Regions from separate parts of the Streptomyces sp. NPDC059787 genome, predicted to be linked through region 2. Evidence: riboswitches for the same ligand, from Rfam matches in the RefSeq annotation. Region 2 holds a riboswitch; the other holds the start of a gene.
The links. A riboswitch is a leader RNA that binds a small molecule or an ion and turns the genes downstream of it on or off. The one in region 2 is predicted to bind cobalamin.
Positions count from the first base shown of each region.

Region 1: another riboswitch for cobalamin. It lies ahead of ACFV5H_RS16335 (ABC transporter substrate-binding protein); the one in region 2 lies ahead of ACFV5H_RS08535 (prenyltransferase/squalene oxidase repeat-containing protein).

Region 1 is NZ_JBHWHX010000014.1:135,671-145,805, forward strand. It holds gene ACFV5H_RS16285 (isocitrate/isopropylmalate dehydrogenase family protein) at 1-447, opposite strand, end outside; gene ACFV5H_RS16290 (sugar phosphate isomerase/epimerase family protein) at 485-1,321, opposite strand; gene ACFV5H_RS16295 (aspartate/glutamate racemase family protein) at 1,318-2,013, opposite strand; gene ACFV5H_RS16300 (FadR/GntR family transcriptional regulator) at 2,248-2,961, opposite strand; gene ACFV5H_RS16305 (CitMHS family transporter) at 3,324-4,619, shown strand; gene ACFV5H_RS16310 (aldehyde dehydrogenase family protein) at 4,747-5,148, shown strand; gene ACFV5H_RS16315 (cupin domain-containing protein) at 5,171-5,629, shown strand; gene ACFV5H_RS16320 (antibiotic biosynthesis monooxygenase family protein) at 5,649-5,966, shown strand; gene ACFV5H_RS16325 (ABC transporter ATP-binding protein) at 5,909-6,694, opposite strand; gene ACFV5H_RS16330 (FecCD family ABC transporter permease) at 6,691-7,806, opposite strand; gene ACFV5H_RS16335 (ABC transporter substrate-binding protein) at 7,803-8,828, opposite strand; cobalamin riboswitch at 8,877-8,998, opposite strand; gene ACFV5H_RS16340 (ferric reductase-like transmembrane domain-containing protein) at 9,222-10,135, shown strand, end outside.
Region 2 is NZ_JBHWHX010000007.1:4,147-14,281, reverse strand. It holds gene ACFV5H_RS08555 (ECF transporter S component) at 165-1,007, opposite strand; gene ACFV5H_RS08550 (ABC transporter ATP-binding protein) at 1,004-2,662, opposite strand; gene ACFV5H_RS08545 (energy-coupling factor transporter transmembrane component T) at 2,659-3,888, opposite strand; gene ACFV5H_RS08540 (SCO2322 family protein) at 3,881-4,519, opposite strand; gene ACFV5H_RS08535 (prenyltransferase/squalene oxidase repeat-containing protein) at 4,516-5,742, opposite strand; cobalamin riboswitch at 5,855-5,994, opposite strand; gene ACFV5H_RS08530 (endo-1,4-beta-xylanase) at 6,096-7,502, opposite strand; gene ACFV5H_RS08525 (TetR family transcriptional regulator) at 7,747-8,445, opposite strand; gene ACFV5H_RS08520 (glycosyltransferase family 4 protein) at 8,652-10,135, shown strand, end outside.

The DNA of each region.
Region 1 (10,135 bases), on a different contig from region 2:
CGGCATGAACTCACCCGTGCCCGCGAAGGTGTTGCGGTCGGCGTAGAAGCCCTCGGTGTTCTCGCGGACGATGACCAGGTCGGCGTTGTCGCAGACGGCCTTGGCGCCGGGGAAGCTCTTGGCGGGGCGGATGTTGGCGAAGAGCTGGAAGTGCTTGCGCAGGGTGCCCGAGGGGTTGAGCGCGGACTTGTGCGGCTCGGGGTAGGACACGGAGTCGTGCGGGCCGAGGTACCAGCCGTCCAGGCCGGCCAGGGCGTCCTTGGTCTCCTCGGGGACCGGGGTGCCGTGGGTCTCGATGGCGGAGGCGCCGAGCGGCAGGGTGACCCAGTCGACGGAGACGCCGGCGGCCTGCGCGGCGGCGGTGGCGATCTCGACGGAGGAGGGGACGATCTCGGGGCCGATGCCGTCGCCCTCGAGGACGCCGAGGCGGTAGGTCTTGGTGCTCATGGTGCGGGTTCCTCTCGAAGAAACAGGGGTGGTGGGGTCAGGACAGGACGGCCGCCGCGTCGGCGAGCGCGGTCCAGGAGCGGGCGGCGGCCCTGGTGCTGTCGCCGTCCTGGGTGTGCTCCAGGGTCAGCCAGCCGGTGAAGCCGCCGGCCCGGAGAGCGGTGAGGAGGGCGGGGAGCCGGGGGTCGCCGACGGTCAGGGGGCCTCGGGTCGAGGCGGCGGCGAGCTGGAGGCAGCCGGTGACACCGGTGTGGCCGGCGACGGCTTGTACCGCGTCGATGCCCTCGGCGTCGAGGTGGTGGGTGTCCAGCACCAGCCCGGTCGGCACATCGAGCGAGTCGATGAAGGCGAGGGCCTCGGCCGGGGTGTGCCACAGCGAGGTGCTGGTACGCGACTGCGGCTCCAGCAGCAGGCGACCGCCGTGCGTGGCCGCCTCCTCGGCCAGCTGCCGCACAGCGCGTTCGGCCCAGACACGTTGTACGTCCTCCAGCCCCGGCAGGAACGTGCCGCGGGTCTGGCCGAGCGTGACCGGCACACCCAGCTCGCCGGCGAGCCGGGCGGCGCCCAGCAGGCGGCCCAGGGCGTGCCGGCGCACGTCGGGCGACGGGTCGGTCAGCGTCAGCCGGTCCTGGGCCGCGACCGGTCCGGTGCCGACGCCCAGGACCTCGAGGCCGGCGGCCTCGACGGTCCGCGTCAGGGTTTCGGCGTCCTGGGCACCGACCTCGCGCACCTGTACCTCCACCCCGTCGTAGCCGAGTTCGGCCAGGTCACGGACGGCCTCGGCGAGAGGCGCCGTGTGGCCGAGCGGCATGGGGGAGGCGCAGTCGTCACCGGAGACGGTGTAGGCCAGCGGCCAGGGCGGCCCCGCGCTCATGACGCGACCGCCGGTGCCCCGGCCGGGACGAGCAGACCGCGCAGTTCACGGGCGGCGGCACCGGCACCGTCCAGCACCGGCACGCCCAGCAGGGCGGCCAGGGCGTCGCGCGCCGGGGTGAGCGAGTACTGGGCCAGCAGCACCGCGTCGGCGTCGGCGCCCCCGGCCGTGTGAAGGGCGTCCGCCAGGTGACGGGCGGCGGTCTCGGGGTCGGCCGCGACGGCGGCCTCCTCGCTCAGGGCGGTCACGATGTCGACCGGACGGTCCGGGCGGGCGGCCGGGACGAGTGCTTCGAGCTGGGCGACGGCGGCCGGAACGGCGGGCGGCGTGGAGGCGACGACGGCGAGACGCCGGTACGGGCCGGCCAGCGCGGCCTTGAACATCGACTCGTCCGACTTGAGCACGGGCACCTTCCACAGCGTCCGGGCGGTGTCCACCACCTCCCCGTAGGAGGAGCAGGTCAGCAGCAGACCCTGGGCGCCGCCGTCCATCACGTGCCCGATCAGACGGAGCATGCGCCGGCGCAGTGCGCCGGTGAGTCCGCCGGCCTCGCGGGCGTCGTCCAGCAGGCGGTCGTCCAGCACGTTCCAGGCCGTGGCCTGCGGGAACTCCTGGGCGAACGCCTCATGGGCGATGCGGTGCGCGGCCGGCACGGCGTGGATCATGGCGACCAGGGGGTGGGGTTCGATCACCGGGTTCTTCCTCTTCCGGTAGGCGGGGACCGGCAAGGGTCCCGACCGCGGGTCTTCTCCGGCCGGCGCGGGAACGTCCGTGACGGCGGGGGAACAGGCCCGAGACGGGGGACGGCAGCGTGGTGTCGCGGTGCCGCGCCGCCACTGTAGGCCTAACCGGTTAACCGGTCAACCGGTTGTTCGTGCGGGTGGGCCGCGGGGCGCCGGGACCGGCCCGGCGCCTGGCGGCGGCCGCTATCCCTCGCGCTGTTCGAGCGCCTTCATCAGGCGCCGGGACGCGCCGTCCATGTGCCGGGCCATCGCCGTACGGGCGGCGTCCGCGTCGCCGCGCGCGACCGCCTCGAAGATCGGCACGTGGTCGCCGTAGGCGACCTCGCGGGAGCGCACGGCCCCGGTGCGCTCCACCCAGCCGCGCTGGATCATCGCGCGCATGCCCTTGAGCATGTCCCGCAGCACGGTGTTGCCGGCCAGTTCGCCGAGGGCGGCGTGGAAGGCGGTGTCCGCCTCGGGGAACTCCTCGTCCGGGCACTCCCGCATCGCCGTCAGGCGGGCCCGCAGCAGCTCGACGCCCGCCTCGTCGCGCGTCTGCGCGGCCAGGCCGGCGACGACGACCTCCAGCTCGGCGCGCGCCTGCACCATGTCCCGGGCGCCCCGCTCGCCGAGGACGAGCCCCAGCTCGAACAGGCGGTAGAGCACGTCGGAGTCGGTGCCGCGGAAGTACGTCCCACTGGACTGCCGGATCTCCAGCAGGCCGAGGAAGCCGAGCGACTTGATCGCCTCGCGCACGGTGGGCCGGTTCACCCCGAGCATCTCGGTCAGCTGCCGCTCCGAGGGGATGCGGTCGCCGGGCTGGACCTCGCCGGACATCAGGTAGTCGATCAGGCGGCGGGAGACCTCTGTGGCCAGCGGCTCACGCGGCTCGACCGTGATCCTGGCGAGTTCGGCCATCGATTTCCTCACTTCGGTATTGACGCGATGGCCGGATTCTAGTTACCTACCGGCAATCCGGTAAACCGGTTGTCCGGAAGTCGACGGGTCCGAGTCACCCGTCCTTCCCCGTGTCGGCCCCGGATGTCCCAGTCATGCCAGGCGCACCCCTGACGTTCCCCCCGGGCCACCGCCCGCCACGCCCGTGCGCCCGCCGAGCCGCCGTACAGGAGCCGCACGTACCATGACCGACCCGACGCACGAGCCGAGTACGGCCCCGTGTGCGCTGCCGGTCGTCGCCCGAACCGACACGCACTGAACCCACGCGCCGTCCTGCGCCGCCGCCAGACCGGCGGCCCTCCGCCCTGCCCCAAGGAGCAACGATGCTCGCCGTCCTCGGCTTCGCCACCCTGGGCAGCTTCATGCTGCTCGTGATGCGGAAACACCTCTCCGCGTTCACCGCCATCATGCTCACCCCGATCGCCGCCGCCGCCGTCGCAGGCAAGGGCACCGAGCTCGGCGACATGATCATGAACGGTCTGGACACCGTCGCGCCCACCGCGGCGCTGCTGCTCTTCGCCGTCCTCTACTTCGGCCTGATGATGGAGTGCAAGCTCTTCGAGCCGATCGTCCAGGCCATCGTCCGCGCCTCCAAGGGCGACCCGGTCCGCATCGTCGTCGGCACCGCCGTACTGTCGCTGTGCGTCGCCCTCGACGGTGACGGCACCACCAGCTACATGATCGTCTGCTCGGCGTTCCTGCCCGTCTACCGGCGCCTGGGCATGAACCCCCTCATCCTGGCGACCCTGGCGGCCATGTCGCTGGGCACCATCTCCGGCACCACCCCCTGGGGCGGCGCCGCCACCCGCGGCATCAGCGTCCTGCACCTGAGCGCCACCGAGTACTTCGTCCACATGATCGGCCCCATGGCCCTCACCAGCCTGGCCATCATCGCCGTCGCCTACTGGCTCGGCCTGCGCGAGCGCGGCAAGCTCGACGCCGAGAAGCTGGCCGCCTACAAGCTGGAGATCGCCTCCGGCGAGGCGTTCGAGCCGGTCGAGGCCGACTGGCGCATGTGGTTCAACGCCGCTCTCACCCTGCTGCTGATGGTGCTGCTCATCGCCGAGGTCGCCGACCTCCTGGTGCTGTTCATGGTCGCGTTCGTCATCGCCCTGCTGGTCAACATCCGCTCCATCGGCGACCAGCAGGAGCTCATCAAGCGCCAGGCGTCCAACGCGGTCCCCGTGATGATCCTCGTCCTGGCCGCCGGCGTCTTCACCGGCATCATGACCGACTCCGGCATGATCAAGGCCATGGCCGACGCCGCCCTCTCGATCGTCCCGGACGGCTGGGGCAGCGTCATCCCGCTGTTCACCGCGATCCTCGCCCTGCCGCTCGGCTTCTTCATGTCCAACGACGGCTACTGGTTCGGCGTCGTCCCCGTCCTCGCCGAATCCGCCGCCCACTACGGCATCCCCGCCAACGAGATCGCCCGGGCCGGCGCCATCGGTCAGATCCTGCACATGATGGGCCCCACCAGCGCGCCCCTGTGGGTCCTCCTCGGACTGGTCAAGGCGGAACTCGGCGACTTCCAGAAGCACGCCCTGCGCTGGGGCGTCCTCGTCTCCCTCGCCTACATCGCCTTCGCCCTCCTCACCGGAGCCATCAGCGTCACCTGAGCCGGCGCGACATCCCGTGGGTTTCCCCGTGTCCGGCGGGCCGCCGCCGTCACCGGTGCGGTCGGCACCGTGCTGGACAACCCCGCCACCCGAGCCCGCGGTACCGGCGGTGCACCGGGCACCGCCGATGCCGCGGCCGGGATCCGACGCACCGTCGAGCACACCGGAGAGACCTCCTGGTGATCGTTTCCACCGACCCGGCCACCGGTACCGAACTCGCCCGCTGCACACCGCAGTCCGCCGAGGAGGTCGACGGCATCCTCGACGCGGCGGCCTCGGCGCGGGCCGCCTGGCCAACCGGACCGAGTACGGCCTGGGCGCCGCCCTGTGGACGACCGACCTGGACCGGGCCCGCCGCATCGCCCGCGTCATCGACGCCGGCGCCGTCTTCGTCAACGGCATGGTCGCCTCCGACCCCCGCCCGCCCTTCGGCGGCATCAAGAAGTCCGGCTACGGCCGCGAGCTCGGCGCCGAGGGCATCCGCGAGTTCACCAACACCAAGACCGTCCGGATCGGCCCGGCGGCCTGACCACCCCCACCTGGAGAACTCCGTGCACCGGCACCCCACCGACGAGCCCTGCTTCGCCTCCTTCCCGCCCGCCGTGCTGCGACCCGCCGAGCTGACCGCCTTCAGCCGCGGCGGCGGCGCCCGCACCATCCCCCTGGTCACCCGGGCCGTCGGCGCCGAGGTCTTCCTCACCGGCCAGACCCTCTTCGACGGCGGCGCGGGCATCGCCCCGCACACCCACAACTGCCCGGAGAGCGTCACCATCCTCGAAGGCGACGCCGTCGTGGAGATCGACGGCACCGAACACCACGTCACCCGCTTCGACACCACCTACGTCCCCGCCGGCACCCCCCACCGCTTCCGCAACGCCTCCGCCACCGAGCCGATGCGCATCCTGTGGATCTACGCCTCCGTCGACGCCACCCGCACCCTCGTGGAGACGGGCGTCACCGCGCGCGTCGACGCCGAACACGCCAAGGCCGCCGCCGAGAACCGCGACTGACCCCAGGAAGCAGCACCACGTGATCACCGAAATCGCCCGGATCGAGGTCCGGCCGGGTCGGGAGAAGGAGTTCGAGGAAGCCGTCGCCCAGGCCCTTCCCTACTTCCTCGCGGCCGACGACTGCGACGGCGTCGATCTGCACCGCAGCCCCGAACACCTCTCGCGCTACCGGCTGACGGTCCGCTGGGAGACGGTCGAGCACCACACCGTCGCCTTCCGCGGCTCCGAGGGCTTCGCCAAGTGGCGAGGACGGGCACGGGGCAGGACCGGGTCGGCCCTTCAACCGCGTGGTTCTTCGGGGAGGAACGTCACCTGCGGAGCGCCCGTGCGCGGATGAGTGGCGACTTCCGCCGCCACTCCGTAGACCTCGGCCAGGAGTCGGGGGGTGAGGATCTCGGCGGGCGCTCCGGAGGCGGTGACCTCACCGTCGTGCAGGACGTAGAGGCGGTCGCAGTAGTAGGCGGCCAGGTTGAGGTCGTGCAGGGCGAGCAGCACGGTGGCGGGCAGGCGGCGCAGGGTGCCGAGCACGGACAGCTGATGCCGGATGTCGAGGTGGTTGGTGGGTTCGTCGAGGACGAGGAGGGTGGGCTGCTGGGCGAGGGCGCGCGCGATGAGGACGCGTTGGCGCTCGCCACCGGAGAGCCGGTCGAAGGGGCGGTCGGCCAGGTGGACGGCGTCGACCGCGAGGAGCGCGGAGTCGACGAGGTCGGCGTCCTCGGGGGTGTCGCCGGCGAGGAGTCGTTTGTGCGGGGTGCGGCCCATGGCGACGACCTCGCGGACGGCGAGGTCGAAGTCGGCTGCCGAGTCCTGGACCACCGCCGCCACGGTGCGGGCCAGTTGCCGCACCGGCAGCGACCAGGCGTCACTGCCGTCGACGCGGACCTGGCCGGTGTCGGGGCGCAGGACGCGGTAGACGGTGCGCAGGAGGCTGGACTTCCCGCTGCCGTTGGGGCCGACGAGACCGATGGTCTCGCCCGGGCGGGCGGTCAGGGAGACGTCACGCACCAGATGGCGGGCCCCGGCGGTGAGCGTGACGCCGTCGACGCTCAGTTCGGTCGCGGTCATGCCACTCCTCGGTCGGTGCCGCGCCGGGCGTCCCGGCGCATCAGCCACAGGAAGAACGGCCCGCCGCACAGGGCCGTGAGGACGCCGACGGGTATCTCCATCGGCGCGGCGATCGTCCGTGCGGCGATGTCGGCCCAGACGAGGAAGACCGCTCCGCCGAGTGCCGCCGTCGGCAGGACCCGGCGGTGGTCGCCGCCGACGAACAGGCGCACGATGTGGGGCATCATCAGACCGACGAAGCCGATCGGTCCGGCCGCCGCGACCAGCACGCCCGTGACGAGGGAGAGCACGACGAACAGCCGGGCGCGGAAGCGGGCCACGTCCAGCCCCATCGTGGTGGCCGCCTCCTCGCCGGCCAGCAGCAGGTTCAGGTTGCGGGCCTGTGCCAGGAGGACGCCGACACCGAGCAGCAGGGCAGTGCTCGGCAGCCACAGCGTGCCCCAGTTGACGCCGCCGAGGCCGCCGAGGGTCCAGGCGAGGACCGCGCGGGCTTCGTTGCCGCGGTCGGTGGTGAGCAGCAGCAGATCGAGGACCGCGGTGAGCACCGCGGCGATGGCCACTCCGGACAGCACCAGCCGGGACGAGGTGATGCGGCCGCCGGTGCGGGCGGTGGCGTAGACGAGTAGGAGCGCGCCCAGGGCTCCGACGAAGGCGGCCACCGACAGGGAGAGGGGCCCGAAGAGGGTGACCCCGAACACGATCACGGAGACCGCGCCGAGGGATGCACCGGAGGAGACGCCGAGCAGGTACGGCTCGGCGAGCGGGTTGCGCACCAGGGCCTGCAGGGCGGTGCCGATCACCGCGAGGCCGGCGCCGGTGACCGCGCCGAGCAGCACCCGCGGCGCCCGCACGTCCACCACGATGGTCTCCCGGGCCCGTGACCAGTCCGGCTGCTGCCAGTCGGCGCCCAGCGTGTGCGTCACGATGCCCCACACCTGGCCGGGCGGCACGTGCACGGAGCCGATCGCGAGGCCCGCGGTCGCGGAGACGAGGAGGAGGGCGGTGAGGACCAGCAGCGTGACGGCCAACCGTGTACGGCCTGTTCCTGACCCGGTGGCCTTCCGCCGTCGAACCGTCCGCTCGGTGGGCGTGCCGGTGGCGGCCTGGGTCACCGGAAGCTCGCGGGGTGCAGTCCGCGGGCCAGGTCCTCGACCGCGTAGGCCGAACGGATGCCGACCAGGGTGGCGGTCAGCGGCAGGACGACGAACCGCTTGTTCCTGACGGCGGGTACGTCCGCGAGCGCGGGCTGGGAGAGCAGGAACTCCTTCTTCTCCTCCACGCTTCCGGCGCCGGCGTAGTCGTAGACGGCGATGACCTCCGGTTTGCGCTCGACGACCTGCTCCCAGGAGACGTCGCCGAAGACGTCGTCGAGGTCGGCGAAGACGTTCTCGCCGCCGGCCAGCCGGATCAGCTCGGTGCCCAGGCTCTTGCCGCCCGCGGTGAAGGCGCTCTTGTCGCCGCTGTCGTAGACGAAGACGGACACCTCGGGCTCGCCTTTCACCTTGCCGGCGGCCTTGCCGACGCGGCCCTCGAGGTCCGCGACCAGCTTGTCGGCCCGGTCCGGGACACCGAAGATCGTGCCGATGGTGCGGATCTCGTCGTAGGTGTCCTTCATCGTCACCCGCTTCTTGCCGCAGTACTCGCGGTTGAGGTAGGTGTCGATGCCGGCGTCGGCGAACGCCTTGCGGGAGCGGCCCTCGTTCTCGGCGAAGGCGCTGCCGTAGCCGCCGTAGACGAGTTCGGGTCCGGCGTCCAGGATCTTCTCGAACGACGGTTCCCTCTCCGCCAGTTCGGGGATCGCCTCGTAGTCCTTCCTCAGCTCGGGCAGGACGGCGGAGTCGGGGAAGGCCGTGCCGACCATGCGGTCCTTCAGGCCGAGGGCGAGCATGAGTTCCGCCGGGTGCTGGTGAACGGTGACCACCCGCGACGGCGGCCTGTCGTACGTCGTCCTCACGCCGCAGTTGTCGATGGTGACCGGGAAGCCCGTGGGCGCGGCGGCGGTGGCCTTCGCGTCCCCGCCGCCCTCGTCGGACGAACCGCAGCCGGTGGTCAGCAGCAGGGACGAAAGAGCCACGGCAGCGGCCGTGGCACGAAGGAGCCCGCGCGTGCGGGCAGGGGTGAACAGCTGGGACACGTGAAGCCTCCTGGAGTCCGCGCTCCTCGGATCGGGCCCGCGACGGACCAGTGTCCTGACTCCCGGATCGACGTTCCCTCCGCCTTCCCGCGCGGTGCGCAGTGGCATGTCGGAGGGGCGCTCCCCGGTCACAGTGGCGGGACCGTGCCGGATTCGCACCGGCTTCCTGTCTCCCGTCGCGGCGATGACCAGGTGATCCTACGTTTCCCCGAGTCGACGGCAAAAGGGCGTGCGGCCCCTGCCGCACGCAACGCGCTGGAGGCACGTTCGACGGCGTACACGGCCAGTCTGGCCGGATACCGCCTCGGGCATCACCATCCCCTCAGTTCAGACTTGTTGCCTCACGCCACATGCGCACCGCCGCTGCGGTGGCCCGTGCCCGGGAGGCCCCTGATGACGTCAGACACGAGGCCGGACGAAGAAGAGGCAGCAGCCCCGCCCGGAAGGCGACGGCTTCCCGGGGACCGTGTCGCTCTGCGCGGCGATCTGCGGTCCGCCCTGCCCGACGCCACCGCGGCGGTGGTGGTCACGGCGCTCGTGTTCGCCCTCCTGTGGGCGCGCATGGAATCGGGTGCTTCGGACACCGTCGCGGTCATGCCGTTCATGGACGACCCCGGCACCTACTGGATGTACCTGCTCAGCCAGGCGTTCGGCTGGTCGGGGCTGCTGTGGGCGTGGGGCACGGTCATGCTCGGTCTGCTGCTGTCGGGGCCGCGCCCCGCCCGGCTGCCGGTCTCCCGGCAGGTGCTGGAGCGCTGGCACCGCACCACGAGCCTGACGACCATGGCGCTGATGTTCGCGCACGCGCTGATGTTCGCGGCGGAACTCGTGCGCTACGAGACGAAGGTGGACTGGGCGGAACGGTTGTGGGTGGCCTTCGCCGACAGCTTCGTGCCCGGCTGGTACGACTCCGGCACCGGCAGGATCGCCATCCCGCTCGGACAGGGCGCCCTGTACCTGGCGATCCCGCTCGGGCTGTTGTTCTACGTCCGGCACCGCATCGGAGCGAACACCTGGCGCCGGCTGCACCGCTTCGTGATCGTCGTCTACGTGCTGAGCGTGTGGCACACGCTGCTCTACGGCACCAACGTCTGGTACGGGGAGTGGCCGCGCACCGTCCTGTGGCTGCTGCAACTGCCGGTCGCGGTACTGCTGTTGCTGCGTCTGCTGAGACCGGCCCGACGGGCCGAGCGGCTGGGCTCCCCCGGCGGGGACGCGGCCCGGCCGGGGTGGTGGGTGCGGGCGGCGGGACGGGTCGCCGTCGCAGCCGTCGTCGTCGGACTGGTCGCCGTGGTGGTGTCCGGCCG
Region 2 (10,135 bases):
TTGCCCGCAAAGGTCCCTTTTACTAAGCGCGGTCGCAGTGGGGGACGGGGTGCGGGGGTGTTCGCGGCAGCGCCCGCGGGGAGCCCGGCTACGGCCCCGCTTCGTATGTGACCCGGGTCATGTGGGGTCCTTCACCCACTCGTTCACGGGGCGCGAGCGGCTGCTCACCGAGGGGTCTCCTCGAATGTGACCGGCGCCTCGAAGGCCGCCCGGCGGGTGGCGCGACGCAGGGCCTTCAGGACCGGGGTGCCGAGGGTGAGGGTCAGGGCGACCGTGGCCAGGGCCCTGCCCAGGTCCCAGCCGAGGGACGTGGCCAGGCAGTACGCCAGGAAGCGGGCCAGGTTGGCGGGGAGCGACGCGTCCGGGTCGAAGGAGATGTTCGAGGCCAGGGCGGACATGAAGGGCCAGCCCGCCATGTTCATCACCGTGCCGTAGGCGAAGGCCGCCAGGAAGCCGTAGACGGCGAGCAGGCAGAGCTCCGCGCGCCCGCGCAGGCGGTCGGCGCCCGGCAGCAGGGCCGCGCCCATCGTGAACCAGCCCATGGACAGCATCTGGAACGGCAGCCAGGGGCCGACACCGCCGGTGAGCAGGGCGGACGCGAACATCGTCACCGAGCCGAGGACGAAGCCGAAGCCCGGCCCGAGGACCCGGCCGCTGAGGACCATGAGGAAGAACATGGGCTCCAGGCCGGCCGTGCCCGCGCCGATGGGGCGCAGGGCCGCGCCCGTCGCCGCGAGGACGCCGAGCATCGCCACCGACTTCGGGCCCAGGCCCGATTCCGAGATCGTCGCCGCCACGACCGCCACCAGCAGGACGAGGAGGCCCGCGAAGAGCCACGGCGCGTCCTGGGCGTGGGCGTTCACGGAGGAGTCGGGCGGGGCGAGGAAGGGCCAGCCGACGCCTGCCACGCCCACCGCGCTGACCAGGGCGAGGGCCGCCCAGGAGCGGGGGCCCAGGCGGACGGCCCGGGTCTGGCGCTGGGTGGGCGTGCTTCCGGCGGCGGTCATCGCAGCGCCTCCCGGACCTGGGAGACCGTGAGCCAGTGCTGCGGGGCGAGGACCTTCGCCACCTGCGGGGCGAAGGACGGGGACGTCACGACCACCTCCGCCGCCGGGCCGTCCGCGATCACCTCGCCCTCGGCGAGCAGGACCACCCGGTGGGCGAGTTCCGCCGCCAGTTCCACGTCGTGCGTGGCCATGACGATCGCGTGGCCCTCGGCGGCCAGCCCGCGCAGGATCGTCACCAGGCGGGCCTTCGCCGCGTAGTCCAGACCGCGGGTCGGCTCGTCGAGGAGGAGCAGGGGCGGGCGCGCGGTCAGGACGACCGCCAGGGCGAGGGTCAGGCGCTGGCCCTCCGACAGGTCGCGGGGGTGGGTGTCGTCGGCCACCGAGGGGAGCAGCTCCGTCAGCAGGGCGCGGCAGGTGCCCGGCTCGGCGCCCGCGTCCTCGTCGGCGGCCGCGCACTCCGCCGCGACCGTGTCGGCGTACAGGAGGTCGCGGGGTTCCTGCGGGACCAGGCCGACGCGGCGGACCAGGTCGCGGGGGCGGGTGCGGTGGGGGACCGCGCCGCCGGTGCGGACCGAGCCCGAGGAGGGGGCGACCAGGCCCACGAGCGCGCTGAGCAGCGTCGACTTCCCGGCGCCGTTGCGGCCCATCAGGGCGATCGTCTCGCCGGGGGCGACGGTCAGGTCGACCCCGCGCAGGGCCTGGACACGGTCGCGGCGGACCGCCAGGGAGCGGACCTCGGCCACATGAACGGGGGCGGGCGTGTCGTGCTTCCTGCGCGGGAACAAACGCCTGGGGGCGGGTGCCGGCTTCGGCCCGGGTGCCTGTGCGGGCGGTCGTCCGCCGGCGAGGCGGTCGCGCAACGGGCCCGCCTTGCGTCGGGCGTCGCGGACCGTCAGGGGGAGGGGGGACCAGCCGGCGAGGCGGCCCAGGCCGACCACCGGGGGGTGGACGGGGGAGACCGCCATCACCTCCGACGGGGCGCCGAGCCACGGCCGTTCGCCGGGGCCCGGCAGCAGGGCCACCTGGTCGGCGTACTGGATGACGCGTTCCAGGCGGTGCTCGGCCATGAGGACGGTGGTGCCGAGGTCGTGGACCAGGCGCTGGAGGACCGCGAGGACCTCCTCGGCCGCCGCGGGGTCGAGTGCGGAGGTCGGTTCGTCGAGGACCAGGACCCGGGGGTGCGGGGTGAGGACCGAGCCGATCGCCACGCGCTGCTGCTGGCCGCCGGAGAGGGTGGCGATGGGGCGGTCGCGGAGACCGGCGAGGCCGAGGAGGTCCAGGGTCTCCTCCACCCTGCGGCGCATCACGGCCGGAGGGAGGCCCAACGACTCCATGCCGTAGGCGAGTTCGTCCTCCACCGTGTCCGTCACGAAGTGGGAGAGCGGGTCCTGGCCCACCGTCCCCACGACGTCGGCGAGTTCGCGCGGCTTGTGGGTACGGGTGTCGCGGCCGGCGACCGTGACCCTGCCGTGCAGGGTGCCGCCGGTGAAGTGCGGGACCAGGCCGCTCACCGCGCCCAGCACCGTCGACTTGCCGACGCCGGACGGGCCGACGAGGAGCACCAGTTCACCCTCGGGGACCTCGAAGTCGACGCCGTGGACGGCGGGTTCGGCCGTTCCGTCGTACGTCACCGACACGTTCTCGAAGCGGATCACGTCGTCGGCTCCTTGCGGGTGTCCGTGGCCGCCTCGGGGGCGGGGGTGATGAGAGCGGGGAGCAGGCCGATCAGGACGGCCGCCGCCGGCCACAGGGGGAGCGTGGGCGCGACGAGCGGGACCACGCCGGGGTGCAGGGCCGCCGGGTCGCGGGAGGCGGCGAGGGTCAGGAGGGTCGCTACGGCGACTCCGGACGCCGTGACCAGCCAGGCTCTGGCGTCCCACGGGTCCGGGCGGTAGCGGGTGCGCAGGGTGCGCCGGCCGCCGAGCCACAGGCCCGCGAGGGCGGCGGCGACACCGGTGAGGAGGACGGGCAGGCCGTAGGTGCCGCCCTCGGCGGTGAGCAGTCCGTACGTGCCGGCGCAGACGCCGAGCAGACCGCCGAGGGTGAGGGCGGCGGTGGTACGGCGGACGGCGGGAGGCACCTGGGCGGTACGGCCGTATCCGCGGGCGTCCATCGCGGCGGCGAGGGCGACCGAGCGCTCCAACGCGCCCTCCAGGACCGGGAGTCCGACCTGGAGCAGGCCGCGTATGCCCTTGTCGTGCCGGCCCCGCAGCCGGCGGGCGGCGCGCAGGCGCTGGACGTCGGCGACGAGGTGGGGCGCGAAGGTGAGGGCGACGACGACGGCCACACCGAGTTCGTACAGGGCGCCGGGGAGGGATTTGAGGAGGCGGGAGGGGTTGGCGAGGGCGTTCGCGGCGCCCACGCAGATGAGGAGGGTGGCGAGACGGAGGGCGTCGTACAGGGCGAAGGCGAGGGCTTCGGCGGTGACCTTGCCGCCGAGGCGGATGCCCTGGGCCCAGTGGGGGAGGGGCATTTCGGGGAGGTGGATGAGCGTGTGTGTGCCGGGGATGGGGGAGCCGAGGACCACGGCGAAGGTGAGGCGGATGAGGATGACGGCGAGGGCGAGTTTGAGGAAGGCGCCGTAGGAGCGGGACCAGGGGGTGTGGGGGCGGCGGGTCGCCACGACGTAGGCGGAGACGGTGATGAGGAGGGTGAGGAGGAGGGGGTTGGTGGTGCGGGTGGCGGCTGTGCCGAGGGAGAGGGACCAGAGCCACCAGGCGCCGGGGTGGAGGTGGGTGCGGTGCCGGTGCTGTCGCTGGGCGGGGGGTGTTGCGCGGCCCGGCGTTCGCGGGGTGCCGCCGCGCCCACCCGTGCCGCCCCAGCGGCACGATTGCCCGCAGCCGGGCGGGCACGATTGCCCGCAGCCGGGTGCGTTACGCACGGCGGCGGGCCTGCCAGATGGCTGCTGCTCCGAGGAGGGCCACCACGGCGATTCCGGCTGTCAGGCCCACCGACGGGCCGCCCGAGTCGTCCGGCTCGGGCTTTTCCTCTGTGGAGGCGGGGGCCTTCTCCGCCGAGACCTGCTCTCCGCAGCCCTTCTCCGGGTAGCCCGCTATCGCGCAGAGCAGGGCGTTGGTGTCGTAGCGGAGGGGTTCGGCCACCGAGGCCAGGGCCTCGGCCGTGGTGGCGTCCTCGGGGACCTGGGCGCAGGCCGTGCGGCCGGCCGGCGGGGTCTCGCCGGACGGGGCGTCGGCGGGGGTGCCGAAGTCGATGACCAGGGCCACGCGTTTCCTGCCGTCGGCCGCCGGGGTCTGTGCGCAGATGGTGTCGAAGTCGGCGGTGCCACGCGGCTTCGTCGCGTCGGCGGAGTTCTCGCTGACGGAGAAGCGGAAGCCGTGGACGTCGCCGTCGGCGGGGCGGGCGAGGGACGGGCCCTGGTCGGCGTACGTCCATGCCGTGCCGTCCTGCTCCCAGAACGACCAGTAGCGGTAGCCGGCGGCCTGCGCCTGGCCCGCGCCCGCCGACAGGGGCAGGAGCGCGGCCAGGAACAGGACGGTGGCCCGGCGGATCACGGCTGCTGCCGCTTCGTACGGCCGCTGATCAGGAAGCCGATGCCGATGCCGGCGACCAGGCAGACGCCGACGAACCACCAGACACCGAAGCCGGAGTCCGATCCGGACTCGGACTCGTCCTTCTTCTCGTCCGCCTTGGCCTCCGTGGTCTTCTCGGCGGCCGGGCCGGTCGCGCCGAGCTGCTTCACCAGGTCCGTGCCGCCGAAGGCGCGCGGGTCGGCTCCGGCCGCGTGGGCGGCGAAGATCAGCTGGGCGTAGGCGGCGGGGCCGCCCTGGGCCGCCCAGCCGGCGGCGTTCTTCTCCAGCCAGGACAGGGACTTCCCGGCCTGCTCGCCGGCGCCCTGTGCGGCGAGCGCGACCACCGCGTCGGCGGTGTTGCCGTAGTCGGGCTGGTCCTCGGCGCCGGCGAGGGCGGAGGTGAGGTGGCCGTCCTCGGCGAGGGCGTCGGTGAGGTACGCGGCACCGTTGGCGGCGGCCTGCTCGGGGCCGTCGGCCTTCTCGCACGCCGCTTCCCCGGCGCCGTCCTTGCCGGGCTCGACGACCAGGCCCGCACCGAGCGAGCCGAGCACGCCCGCCGCCGTCGCGTCCGCGTTGGCGACCAGTTCGCCCTTCTTGTCCGGCTGGAAGGCGAACGCGCCCGCGCCGTCGCCCTCGCAGGGCAGCGCCAGCTTCAGCAGGGCGTCGTAGGGGGACTTGCCGTCCTTCTTCACCTCGGCCGGCTTCTCACCGGCGGCCGCGAGCGCGCCGACGACGACGGAGGTGGAGTTGGTGTCGCTGGCGCCGCCCGCCACATAGCCCCAGCCGCCGTCCTTGTTCTGCGCGGACTTCAGCCAGTCGACGGCCTTCTTCGTGACGTCGTCGTGGCCGCCGAGCGCGGCGAGGGCCTGGACGGCGGCGGCGGTCTGGTTGGTGTCGACCATCGTCTTCGCGTCGCACGCCTCGGCGGTGTCGGCGCGGTACGGGGCGAAGGAGCCGTCGGCGCACTGCTGGCCGGTGAGCCAGTCGACGGCCGCCTTCGACGGCTCGACACCGACCGTGTGCTGGGCGAGCAGGGCGAGCGACTGGCGCCAGACGCCGTCGTACTGCGGGTCGCTGTCGCCGTACAGGGCGGAGGGGAGCGTCCGGGACGGCGACGGGGACGGGGTGGTGTCGGCGGCGGCCGGGGTGGCGGCGCCGATCACGGCGACGGCGGCCAGGACCGCTGCGCTGCGGCGAACATTCATGATCGGCGGGTGCCTTCTTCCCTGCGGGGAGCCGGGCAGCGCGGGACACCCCGGCGGCTCGGCTCCGTATACCTCGACGGTGCCGGTGCGCCGGCGGGTCCGCCGGGCACGTGAGCCGGTCATGGACCGTGCGGGGCAGTCCGGCTCACCGCCCTGGCGGACGGTTCACGGTTGCGGGTCAGCGCCGGAATTGCACCGGCTTCCCCCCGTACGGTGTGATGACGACGCCGACACTCTACCCGCCCGTAGGGAAGGGGCCAGGGGTGGCTTCGGTGAGCAGGGTCACGTCAATCGTGGGACGCGCACCGCACCCGCACCCCCGGAAAGGGGAGCGCGGGTGCGGGTGGGCCGGGTCAGGAAGCCGTGCAGGCGCCGACCTGTGGCGGGGGCGAGGCGCCGCCGCTCACGGTGAAGCCGAAGCTGGTCGAGGCCCCGGCCGCGAGCGAGCCGTTCCAACTGGGGCGCACCGTCATGACGTTGCCGCTGCTGTCCCAGGTGGGTGAGCCGTTCCAGACGGAGAGGACCTTCTGCGGGGACGTCATGGTGACGTCCACGCTCCAGCCGGTGATCGGCGAGCTGCCCGCCGTGATCGTCACCTTGCCGTTGTAGCCGCTGCCCCACTGCTCCGCCGTGGTGTAGGTGGCGGTGCAGCCGGCACCCGGGGTGCCCGGGTCGTCGGGGTCGTCCGGGTCGTCGGGGTCGGTGGTGCCGCCCAGGGCGCTCAGCGCCGCGTCGTACGCGGGCTTCTTGTTGTAGTTGTCATCGAACAGCAGGGGAGTGCCGCTCGACCGCCACGAGTACTTGTCCGGGATGCCCCACACCGTGATGCCGGTGCAGCGCGTCACCGCGAGGCAGGCCCGTACGACGTTGCCGTAGTTGGTGGCCTGCGCCTGGCCCGAGCCCTCGATGTCCAGCTCGGTGATCTGCACGTCGACCCCGAGGTCGGCGAAGCGCTGGAGGTTGGCCCGGTAGTCGGAGGGGACGGGGGAGTTGGGGTTGAAGTGGGACTGGAAGCCGACGCAGTCGATCGGCACGCCACGGGACTTGAAGTCCTTGACCATGTCGTAGACGGCGTTGCTCTTCGCGTTGACGCCGTCGGTGTTGTAGTCGTTGTAGCAGAGCTTGGCGGCCGGGTCGGTCGCGCGGGCCGTGCGGAAGGCCTCCTCGATGAAGCCGTTGCCGAGCTTGTCCTGGAAGGGCGAGCTGCGCCGGGCGCCGCTGCCGCCGTCCTGGAACGCCTCGTTGACCACGTCCCAGGAGTGGATCTCGCCCTTGTAGTGGGTCATGACCTGGGTGATGTGGTTGTTCATGGCCGACCGGAGGTCGCTCGCGCCGAGTCCGGAGACCCAGCCGGGCAGCTGGGAGTGCCAGACCAGGGTGTGGCCGCGGACGTCCATGCCCTGGCTCCGGGCGTGGTTCACGATCTGGTCGGCGCGGCTGAAGCTGAAGGAGCCGCGGTTCGGCTCGACGGCGTCCCACTTCATCTCGTTCTCGGGCGTCACCGAGCTGAACTCGCGGTTCAGCGTGGCGGCGTACTGCGCCTCGCCCAGGTGGTTCGCGGCGACGGCGGCGCCGAAGTAGCGGCCCTTCTCGGCCGCCGCCGCGCCCAGGGTGCCGGCGGCGTGGGCGGTGGTCTGGGGGAGGGCGGCGAGCGCGGTGACGGTGAGCAGGGCGGTGGTGGTGGCGCCGAGGACGGCGCGCAGCCGGCCGTGCGCGGGGGTGCCGCCTCCGGCTCTCGTTCTCGTTCGCTTCCTGATCATGCGCATGTCATCCCTTCTCCGGTGGGTCCCGTGTCACGGGTGGGCGGGATTGCTGCCGTGCGGTCGAACGAAAGTTTCGGACTCGGCTCCGAATTGCTGCGGAGACGATACGGGCCACGGGGGAGGTGGTCAATCATTCGCACAGGGCGGGAGTCGTCGGCGTACGAGGGTGCGTGAAGTGAAAGCCCGCTACCAGCGTGGACGGAAAGGTGTCGAAAGTTTCGCCGGTGATTACCGGTGGGCGTCAGTGGTCGTCCGTGGTCCTCGGGCCCTTCGGGGCCGTCAGATCCATCAGACGGCACGCCGTCTCTATGTCGATCCTGACCTGGGCGATGGAGGCGCGGCCCGAGAGCCAGGTGATCAGGGCCGAGTGCCAGGTGTGCTCGATGACCCGGACGGCCGAGAGCTGCTCGGGTGTGGGATCGGTGAGCTCCATGGCGTCCAGGATGATCGTCGTGGTCTGCCGGGAGACCTGGTCGACCTCCGGACTCGCACTGCGGTCCGCGAACGTCAGGGCGCGCACCATCGCGTCGGCCAGGTGCGGCTCCCGCTGGAGCGCGCGGAAGGCCCGCATCAGGGTCTCCGCGACCCGCTCGGCCGGGGTCTCGCCGGCCGGCGGCTTCCTCCCCAGCGTGCCGTGCAGGGTCTCCAGCTGGTCCTGCATGGTCGCGACCAGGAGATGGATCTTGGACGGGAAGTAGCGGTACAGCGTGCCGAGCGCCACCTGCGAGGACTCCGCGACCTCGCGCATCTGCACCGCGTCGAAACCGCCCCGGCAGGCCAGCTGCGCGCACGCCCGCAGGATGCGGCGGCGCCGCGCCTCCTGGCGCTCGGTGAGCGGCGAGGCCGGGGCGGGCCGCGCGGTGCCGGGCCCCGCCGCCTTGCCCGCCTTGTCCGTTGTGGCTGCCCTGGCCGCCTTGTCCCTGTTGGCTTCCGCAGGCATGGGTCCCGTCCGTGACAGTCGGTGAGGGTGGATGATCAGACAGCATGGCATGTCGTCCGTCGTGGCGTGAATCACCTGATCCACTGCTCCCAGTACCCCTACCTGCCGGTAGATTCGGATCCTCCGAACGATCAACTCTGAAACTTGTTCTAGATCAGCGTCCCGGCGTAATCTCGCGGGACAGTGCAGGGAGAAGGGGGCCCAGAGTGACCGCTGAGGCCAGTCAGGCCGGGCCCTCGCGGGGGCCCGCATCCGACGGCTTGCGACCGCTCCGCATCGCACTCCTCACCTATAAGGGAAACCCGTTCTGCGGCGGGCAGGGCGTCTACGTACGCCACCTCTCCCGCGAACTCGCCCGCCTCGGACACCGCGTCGAGGTCATCGGCGCCCAGCCGTACCCCGTCCTCGATGAGATCCACGACGAGATCCACGACGAGGACCGCGGCGAGGACCGCGGCGGCCCCACCCTCACCGAACTGCCCAGCCTCGACCTCTACCGCCAGCCGGACCCCTTCCGCACTCCGAAGCGCGACGAGTACCGGGACTGGATCGACGCGCTCGAGGTCGGCACGATGTGGACCGGCGGCTTCCCCGAGCCGCTGACGTTCTCCCTGCGCGCCCGCCGCCATCTGCGCGCCCGCCGCGGCGACTTCGACGTCGTCCACGACAACCAGACCCTCGGCTACGGCCTGCTCGGCGACCTCGGCGCCCCCCTGGTGACCACCATCCACCACCCCATCACCGTCGACCGGCGGCTGGAGCTGGACGCCGCCGAGAACTGGCAGCGGCGCTACTCGGTGCGCCGCTGGTACGCCTTCACGCGGATGCAGAAGAGGGTGGCGCGCCGCCTGCCGTCCGTGCTCACCGTCTCCGGCAGCTCCCGCCAGGAGATCGTCGACGATCTCGGCGTACGGCAGGACCGTGTCCACGTCGTCCACATCGGCGCCGACACCGACCTGTTCGCGCCCGATCCGTCGGTGCCGGTCGTGCCGGGCCGGATCGTGACCACGTCCAGCGCGGACGTACCGCTGAAGGGGCTGGTCTTCCTCGTCGAGGCGCTGGCGAAGGTGCGGGCCGAGCAGCCCGGGGCACACCTCGTCGTGGTCGGCAAGCGGCCCGTGGAGGGGCCCGTCGCGCAGGCCGTGGAGCGGTACGGCCTCGAAGGCGCCGTCGAGTTCGTCAAGGGCATCTCGGACGCCGAACTCGTCGACCTCGTGCGGTCGGCGCAGGTCGCGTGCGTGCCGTCGCTGTACGAGGGGTTCTCCCTGCCGGCCGCCGAGGCCATGGCCACGGGCACCCCGCTGGTCGCCACCACCGGCGGGGCGATCCCCGAGGTGGCCGGCCGCGACGGCGAGACGTGTCTCGCCGTACCGCCCGGCGACGCGGGGGCGCTGGCCGCCGCGCTGACCCGGCTGCTCGGCGACCCGGAACTGCGCGCCCGGCTCGGGGCGGCCGGACGGGAGCGGGTGCTGCGGCACTTCACCTGGGCGCGTGCGGCCCAGGGCACGGTGGCCCGCTACCGCGAGGCGATGGCGGGTGCGGGCCGGGACACGGCCGCGGCCCGCTCCGGTGCCCGGGCTGCCGACCTCGCCGGGACCCGGCCCGCGGACCGTGCCGCGACCGGGGCCGTCGACCACCCCGCGCCCGCGACCCCCGACGCCCCGGTCGCCGGGGACGCCGGTCCCGACAC